2 regions of the Noviherbaspirillum cavernae genome follow, and region 2 is predicted to be linked to the other one. Evidence: predicted binding sites of a transcription regulator. Region 2 holds the regulator's gene; the other holds the start of a gene.

Region 1 (4,420 bases), 2.3 Mb from region 2:
CGCTGCCGGTTTGCTGCGGTCCGGCCGGGGCCGGATTGTGATTGCGCATGAACTCCACAATATTTGTGCACTTGTTTACTGAATGAGAATTATAATCAATTGAGTATTACATCCGTGCAATTGTTGAATTTTGTTCCATGAAAGCCGCACTTCCCTCCCCTGCCTACCTTTCGGTTGACGCGATTCGCGTTGGCTATCGCCAGAGTCGCAACGTCCATGAAGTCGTCCACGGTCTGTCGTTCTCGCTCGCGCGCGGCGAAATCGGCTGCCTGCTCGGCCCGTCCGGCTGCGGCAAGACGACGGTACTGCGCGCGATCGCGGGGTTCGAGTCGCTGCTCGATGGCTGCATCGTGCTGGGCGGCCGGGAATTGAGCCAGGCCGGCACAACCGCACCGCCGGAAACGCGCCAGGTCGGCGTGGTGTTTCAGGATTACGCACTGTTCCCGCACCTGTCGGTATGGGACAACATCGGCTTCGGCCTGCGCAAGCTGAATGCGACCGAGCGCAAGGCGCGGGTGGACACCTTGCTGGCGCTGGTCGGCTTGTCTTCGCACGCACGGCAGTATCCGCATGAACTTTCCGGCGGACAGCAGCAGCGTGTCGCGCTGGCTCGCGCTCTGGCGCCGCAACCGGACCTGCTTTTGCTCGACGAGCCGTTTTCCAATCTCGACGTCGATCTGCGCGAACGCCTCGCGCTGGAAGTGCGCGACATCCTGAAGGAACTCGGCACCACGGCGATCCTTGTGACGCATGACCAGCATGAGGCGTTCGCCATCGCCGACAGCATCGGCGTGATGCACAACGGCGTGATCGTGCAATGGGACAGCGCCTACAACCTGTATCACCGCCCCGCCGATCGCTTCGTCGCCGATTTCATCGGTCAGGGCGTCTTCACGCCGGGCGTGGTCGATCTGCCGCGCCAGCTTGTCAATATCGAACTGGGCAGCCTGCCGCTATGCCAGGGCGTCGATGTCTGCATCACCAATGACCGAGACGAGCAGCAAGTCGACGTGCTGCTGCGCGCCGACGATGTGATCCACGACGACGAGAGCCCCTTGCAGGCGGAAGTCGTGCGCAAGGCATTTCGCGGCGCAGAGTTCCTGTATACCTTGAAGCTGCCCAGCGGCCAGCAGTTGCTCGCGCTCGTCCCCTCCCACCATGATCATGCGATCGGCGAGAAGATCGGCATCAAGTTGAGTGCCGATCATGTGGTGACCTTCCCGGTCGAACAATGAACCGTCACGGTTCGATTTCTCTCGCATTGTTTCAGAGCGTCTAACAAAATGCAGCGAAGCGGTTCTGAGTAGGGTTGAGCAGGGAATTCGGGCGGCCTACTGCCCGCCTGCGTAACGACACAGGCATGCAAGCCTGTGCGCGCCCTGCAAGGGTGCCGCCGCAGACAGTACGACCGGTACGGCAAGGGCGAAGCAGGGGATTCGCAACGTATGCGTTGCGCCTGCGTAGCGGCCTTGGCTTGCCAGCCAAGGCGCGCCCTGCAAGGGGCACAACATCCTCGGAATCATTTTGTTAGATGCTCTTGGTCTGCCGCCAGGCGCTCCTGAATCGCATCCATCGATTTTCTTCCGCCCCATCGGCGACGCACCAATGCACAGCGTCGCCGATCAAGCTTGGTGCGCAAGGCACCATATCAAGTCACCAACGCACTCTCATCGCACGTCAATGCAGCATGCGACCCATCAAACCGCACTGATCCGTGCATGCATTGATTGGCACACAAACTGCTAAATGTTGCTCCGCGAGTTATCGCATTCCCATGACCCTTTAAAAGAAGGAGCAACCAATGTCCCGTCGCACCCTTTTGAAAGCGACCGCTGCCGGCGCTTTGACCCTTGTTGCGTCTGCCTGGATGCCGCAGGCACTGGCCGCCGATACCATCAAGGTCGGCATTCTCCACTCGCTGTCCGGCACGATGGCCATCTCGGAAACGTCGCTCAAAGACGTGGCCTTGATGACGATCGAAGAGATCAATGCCAAGGGCGGCGTGATGGGCAAGAAGCTGGAGCCGGTGGTTGTCGATCCGGCCTCCAACTGGCCGCTGTTCGCCGAGAAGGCGCGTCAGCTGGTCTCACAGGACAAGGTTGCGGTTGTGTTCGGCTGCTGGACCTCGGTCTCGCGCAAGTCGGTGCTGCCGGTGTTCAAGGAATTGAACAGCCTGCTGTTCTATCCGGTGCAGTACGAAGGCGAGGAGCTTGAGAAGAATGTGTTCTACACCGGCGCCGCGCCCAACCAGCAGGCGATTCCGGCCGTCGAATACCTGATGTCGAAGGAAGGCGGCGGCGCGAAGCGTTTCGTGCTGCTCGGCACCGACTACGTGTATCCGCGCACGACCAACAAGATCCTGCGCGCCTTCCTGAAATCGAAAGGCGTGAAGGAATCCGATATCGACGAGGTCTACACACCCTTCGGCCATTCCGACTACCAGACCATCGTCGCCAACATCAAGAAGTTTGCGACCGGCGGCAAGACCGCAGTGATCTCGACCATCAACGGCGACTCCAACGTGCCGTTCTATAAAGAACTCGGCAATGCCGGTTTGAAGGCAACCGACGTGCCGGTCGTCGCGTTCTCGGTTGGCGAAGAGGAATTGCGCGGTGTTGATGCCAAGCCGCTGGTCGGCCACCTGGCCGCATGGAACTATTTCCAGTCGGTGAAGAATCCGGTGAACGACGACTTCATCAAGAAATGGAAAGCCTACGCCGTCGCGAAGAAGCTGCCGAACGCCAGCACGGTCGTCACCAACGACCCGATGGAAGCGACCTACGTCGGCATCCACATGTGGAAGCAGGCGGTCGAGAAAGCGAAGTCGACCGACACCGACAAGGTGATCGCGGCGATGGGCGGCCAGACCTTCAAGTCACCGTCGGGCTTTGAACTGACGATGGACAAGACCAACCATCACCTGCACAAGCCGGTGATGATCGGCGAGATCAAGCCGGACGGTCAGTTCAGCGTCGTGTGGAAGACCAAGGCCCCGGTGCGCGCACAACCCTGGAGCCCGTTCATCACAGGTAACGAGGCCAAGCAGAACATGTAATGCCGCCTGTGCCCTTCCCCGGCAATCGCGGGGAAGGCAAAACAAGCCGCAGCACGAGCCGGGGCGTGGGTCCCCACACTCCGGCTTTTTATCGTCCGCAGATTTCGCAGTGTTGGCATTTCCATTGTTTGTCTTCACCAAGACATAAAACATGAAACTTATAAAAAGAATCATCGCCGTCGGCTGGTTGTGCATGGCTGCAATGGCATCGGTAGCAGCGCACGCCGCGATCGATGCCGCGCTCTTGAAGCCGCTGGCAGGAGACGACCCCGATGCCCGTATCGAAGCGGTCAACAAGATGGCCGCACTGGGCTCGGAAGATGCGCTGAAGGTATTGAAAGCGCTGAAAGAAGACACGCTTTACGCCAATCCCGATGGCCAGGTGTTCATCGTTGAAAACGGCCAGGCGTTCGATCCCGCAACCGGGAAAACCATCGCGACACCCGATGGCGTGGATGGCATCACCGTCAACAACCGCCTGCGCGGCGCAGTCGATGCAGCGATGTCGGGATTGAAGCTGCTGTCGGACGACCCGAATCAGCGCATGGCGGCGGCGCTTGAGATGCAGAAAGGTGCCGACGCTGCGCAGCTTCCCTTGATCAACAAGGCGCTGCAAAAGGAAACCGATCCGAAGATCAAATCGATTCTGCAAATGGCAGCAGCGACAGCGAACCTGCAATCCGAGGATGCCGCCACGCGCAGGGAAGCCGTGAAATCGCTGGCGGACAGTTCCAACGCCAATCTGAAACCGGTCCTGACGCGCATGCTCGACAAGAACCCGGACGGCAGTCATGTCGAGCCGGACGAGTCGGTGCGTATCGCCGCCGTCAATACCCTCAATGCAATCAATGCACGTCTTGCCCGCACCGAATTCATCGGCAACCTGTTCTACGGCATCTCGATGGGCAGCGTGCTGCTGCTGGCGGCGCTGGGACTGGCGATCACCTTCGGGCTGATGGGCATCATCAACATGGCGCACGGTGAGCTGCTGATGATCGGTGCGTACACGACCTATGTGTGCCAGATGCTGTTCCGGCAATTCCTGCCTGCCTATATCGATGCCTATCTGCTGGTCGCGTTGCCGGCGGCCTTCATCGTCGCCGGTTTGGTCGGCATCGTGCTCGAACGCACAGTGATCCGTTGGCTGTACGGCCGTCCGCTCGAAACCCTGCTGGCGACATGGGGCATCAGCCTCGTGTTGATGCAGCTGGTGCGCTCGATCTTCGGCGCGCAGAACGTCGAGGTGGCGAATCCCTCGTGGATGTCGGGCGGCGTGACGGTGATGGGTTCGCTGGTGTTGTCGTACAACCGCATCGTCATCATCTTCTTCGCGCTGTTCGTGGTCGCCGTGGTGTGGCTGATGCT
Region 2 (4,420 bases):
GCACAATCCGAAGGACGATTCCTACGATGTCGTGAATCCGGTATTGAAGAGCCTGACCGCCGAGCGGCCGCCGACGACGCTGCGTTCCGATCGGGCGGAGGTCAACAGCGACGGCAGCGAGATGCACATGTACGACAACGTGCATATGGACCGCCCCGCCACGCCGCGGTCCGAACGGCTGCAGGTCAAGTCGGAGTACATGCTGATCCTGCCGGACGACGACGTGGCGAAAACCGAGAAGCCGGTCCAGATCACTCTGGGCGAGTCGACCCTGAACGGAATCGGCATGTACGTCAACAATGCGACGCGCGAATTGCGCCTGTCGAGCCGGGTGCAAGGCAGCTACCATGCGCCGGTTCGCTGAACCTGTACGACACGATGCACCACGAAAGAAATCCTTCATGAAACGTTTTTTGTCCTTGCCGCGACTGCTGCCGCTGTTGATATTCTCGATGGCGATTGCAGGCGTTGCGCACGCCGAGAAGGCAGACTCGCTGAAGCCGACCAACGTCGAGGCGGACCACATGGCCTATGACGACGTGAAGCAGATCAACACCTTCACCGGCAACGTCATCCTGACACGCGGCACCCTGATCATGAAAGGCGCGAAGCTGGTCGTCACACAAGACCCGGCAGGCTATCAATACGCCACGCTGTGGGCTGCGCCTGGCAAGCTGGCTACGTTCCGCCAGAAACGCGATGGCGGCCCCGACCTGTGGATGGAAGGGCATGCCGCTGACCGCATCGAATACGATAACAAGACCGAAGTGGCGAAGCTGTATTCGAAGGCGATGGTGCGACGGCTGGAGGGAACCAGGGCGACCGACGAAGTGCAAGGCGAGTTCATTTCGTATGACAGCCGCGCCGAATTTTTCACGGTCAACAACACTGCTACCGGCGAGAGCAAGCCGGGCGGCGGCCGCATCAAGGCCGTGATCCAGCCGCGCACCGAAAACAAGGGCAACTGACATGGCAAGCACACTGGTTGTCCGCGGCTTGCAGAAGAGTTACGGCGCGCGCCAGGTCGTGCGCGACGTCTCGCTGCAGGTGGCAAGCGGCGAGGTGGTCGGCCTGCTCGGCCCCAATGGCGCGGGCAAGACCACCTCGTTCTACATGATCGTCGGCCTGGTACCGTCGGACGCCGGCGAGATCGACCTCGACGGCAACAACATTTCACGCCTGCCGATCCATCGCCGCGCAGTGCTGGGCCTGTCGTATCTGCCGCAGGAAGCCTCGGTGTTCCGCAAGCTCACGGTGGAAGACAATATCCGCGCGGTGCTCGAGCTGCAAACCGAGAATGGCAAGCCGCTGTCGAAGGCTGCCATCGACAAGCGATTGAACACTCTGCTGGCGGAACTGCAGATCGAAAAGCTGCGCGAGAGCCAGGCGCTGTCGCTGTCCGGCGGCGAACGGCGACGCGTCGAAATCGCGCGCGCGCTGGCCACCAACCCGCGCTTCGTGCTGCTGGACGAACCGTTCGCCGGCGTGGACCCGATCGCGGTGATCGAGATCCAGCGCATCGTCCGCTTCCTCAAGGAACGCGGCATCGGCGTGCTGATCACCGATCACAACGTGCGCGAAACGCTCGGCATTTGCGACCGCGCCTACATCATCAACCAGGGCGCGGTGCTGGCATCCGGCCGCCCCGACGACATCATCGCCGACGAATCGGTGCGCCGCGTGTATCTGGGCGAACACTTCCGGATGTGATGGCCGACAGATGAAACAGACTCTCCAACTCCGCATCTCGCAGCACCTGGCGCTGACACCGCAGTTGCAGCAGTCGATCCGCCTGCTGCAACTGTCCACGCTCGAACTGCATCAGGAGCTGGAACAGATCCTGTCGGAAAACCCCATGCTGGAACGCGTCGACGACCCGCTCGACCACTCCCTGCGTTTGCTGGCCGACGGCGCGATCAGCCCGGGCAGCACCACGCCGGAAGCGCCGTCAGCCCCCGATGCGAAATCGTCGTCCGACGAATCGGAAGGCGCGTTCGAAGGCGGAGAATCGTCCGAAACATCGAGCGCCAGCGACTCGGAGTGGAGCTTCGACGACGTTGCGCGCACTTCCAAGGCGCCGGAAGACGACGATGCGCGCCCGCAGCTCGAAGCGCACGAGACGACCTTGCGCGAGCATCTGCTGGAACAGGTCCGCGTCACGGTGCGCGAAATGCGCGACCGCGCCCTGCTGGAACTGATCATCGACGCGCTGGACGACAACGGCTATCTTGAAGAACCGCTGGAAGAAATTCACGCCCGCCTGCCCGAGGAACTCGGCATCGAACTGGATGAGCTATCGGTCGCGCTCAAATTGCTGCAGAGCTTCGAGCCGGCCGGGGTCGGCGCGCGCAATGCCTCGGAATGCCTGGCGATCCAGATCAGGCGCTTCCCCAGGGTGCCGCTGGTGACACGGCGCATGGCCCTGACGATCGTCGAGAAGCATCTCGCGCTGTTCGCGCAGCGCGATTTCAACAAGCTCAAGAAGGCGCTCGACTGCGATGATGAAGACTTGCGCGAGGCGCAAGCGGTCATCAAGAGTTGCAACCCGCATCCCGGCGCAGCCTTCGCGTCCGACGCATCGGATTTCGTGGTGCCGGACGTGATCGTCAAGAGAACAAAAAACGGCTGGCAGGTCATGCTCAACCACGACGTCATGCCGCGCCTGCGCGTCAATGCGCTGTACGCCAACATCCTGAAGCAGAACAAGGGCGAGGCCTCGCTCAATTCGCAGCTGCAGGAAGCCAAATGGCTGATCAAGAACATGCGGCAGCGCTTCGACACGATCCTGCGCGTTGCGCAGGCGATCGTCGACCGCCAGCGCAACTTTTTTTCGCACGGCGCGGTGGCAATGCGTCCCCTTGTCTTGCGTGAAATAGCTGATACACTGGGTTTACACGAGAGTACTATTTCTCGCGTGACAACTCAGAAATACATGCTTACTCCGCATGGAATGTTTGAGTTGAAATACTTCTTCGGGAGCCACGTCGCGACTGAAGCCGGGGGGGAAGCCTCCTCGACCGCGATACGAGCCCTCATCAAACAGTTGATAGGAGCAGAAGACCCCAAGAGTCCATTCTCAGATAGCAAAATAGCGGAGATGTTGGGGGAACAAGGCATGGTCGTGGCGCGTCGAACCGTGGCAAAGTACCGCGAGGCCCTGAAAATTCCTCCCGTTAATCTGCGCAAATCGCTGTAATTCCTGCAATCGTGTTGAGCTTTACTGTCGTTGCGTTTCAACGTGGCCGCTTATGAAGTGCAATCATTGAACTCCACGTGATCAAGCCATGTTGCGAACCTCCAGCGGCAATATCCATAGGAGCGCTGTATGAATCTCACAATCAGTGGACATCACCTCGAATTGACACCTGCTATCCGTGAATACGTGCAAAACAAGCTGGAGCGGATCAAGCGCCACTTCGATCATGTCATTGATATTGCCATCATCCTGGGCGTGGAAAAGCCCTCGGACAAGGACAGGCGACAACGAGCCGAAGTCAATGTTCGCCTGAGAGGAATCGTGATACACGTGGAGAGTTTTGCGGAAGACCTGTACGCTGCGATCGACTCGCTGATCGACAAGCTGGACCGCCAGGTCCTGAAGTACAAGACCAAGGTGCAGGACCATCAGCATGAAACGATCAAGCGCATGCCGGAAGCACCTGCCGCCGACGCGACATCGTAAGAAATCATCCTCGCCGGGAACCACCCGGCCAACGGCAAATCAAGGGCGCATACAAGGCGCCCTTTTTGATTTCCGGCCTCCCTTGATGGATGAGTGGATTGGCATGGAAATATCGAATCGGCAAGGGCAAACATGTTGCCTGTAGACATTGTTCAATGTCGATAGAATAGGTCCTTCCCATCGCTCACTCATCACCCCATGACCGACCATATTCGCTGCGAAATCCGGAACCGGATTGGATACCTGCATCTCGAGCGCCCGAAGGCGCTGAACTCTCTTTCACTCGACATGGTGCGGGCATTGACCCAGGCCCTGCTGGCGTGGCGCGACGATCCGCGCATCAGCGCCGTCCTTATCCAAAGCACCAGCGAGAAAGCATTTTGCGCAGGCGGTGACATCCGTTTCTTCCACGAAGTCGGCAACGCAACGTCAACCGGACACAGTGCCCTGCTGGAGGATTTTTTCAGCGAGGAATATGCGCTCAACCACCTGATCCATCATTACCCGAAGCCGTATATCGCCATCATGGACGGCATCGTCATGGGTGGTGGCATGGGGATCGCACAGGGCGGCGACGCCAACCGGATGCGCATCGTCACGGAACGCACGAAGATGGCCATGCCCGAAGTCAATATCGGACTCTTCCCCGACGTCGGCGGCAGTTATTTCCTGACGCGCGTTCCGGGCGAACTGGGCACTTACCTCGGCATCACCGGCGAAACCGTCGGCGCGGCCGAC

The links. Region 2 encodes sigma-54, which starts transcription at its own class of promoters, with help from an activator protein. Its sites were predicted from a motif close to TGGCANGNAANCTGCTTT; they were not measured.
Region 1: the regulator sigma-54 is predicted to act here: its motif matches at 1,729-1,746, upstream of urtA (urea ABC transporter substrate-binding protein).

The regions. Positions count from the first base shown of each region.
Region 1 covers NZ_QYUN01000002.1:1,080,769-1,085,188, reverse strand. The annotation lists gene D3870_RS05125 (ABC transporter permease) at 1-49, opposite strand, end outside; gene D3870_RS05120 (ABC transporter ATP-binding protein) at 138-1,235, shown strand; gene urtA (urea ABC transporter substrate-binding protein) at 1,802-3,055, shown strand; gene urtB (urea ABC transporter permease subunit UrtB) at 3,207-4,420, shown strand, end outside.
Region 2 covers NZ_QYUN01000002.1:3,403,275-3,407,694, forward strand. The annotation lists gene lptC (LPS export ABC transporter periplasmic protein LptC) at 1-364, shown strand, start outside; gene lptA (lipopolysaccharide transport periplasmic protein LptA) at 402-968, shown strand; gene lptB (LPS export ABC transporter ATP-binding protein) at 970-1,710, shown strand; gene D3870_RS15915 (RNA polymerase factor sigma-54) at 1,721-3,196, shown strand; gene hpf (ribosome hibernation-promoting factor, HPF/YfiA family) at 3,326-3,682, shown strand; gene D3870_RS15925 (enoyl-CoA hydratase/isomerase family protein) at 3,881-4,420, shown strand, end outside.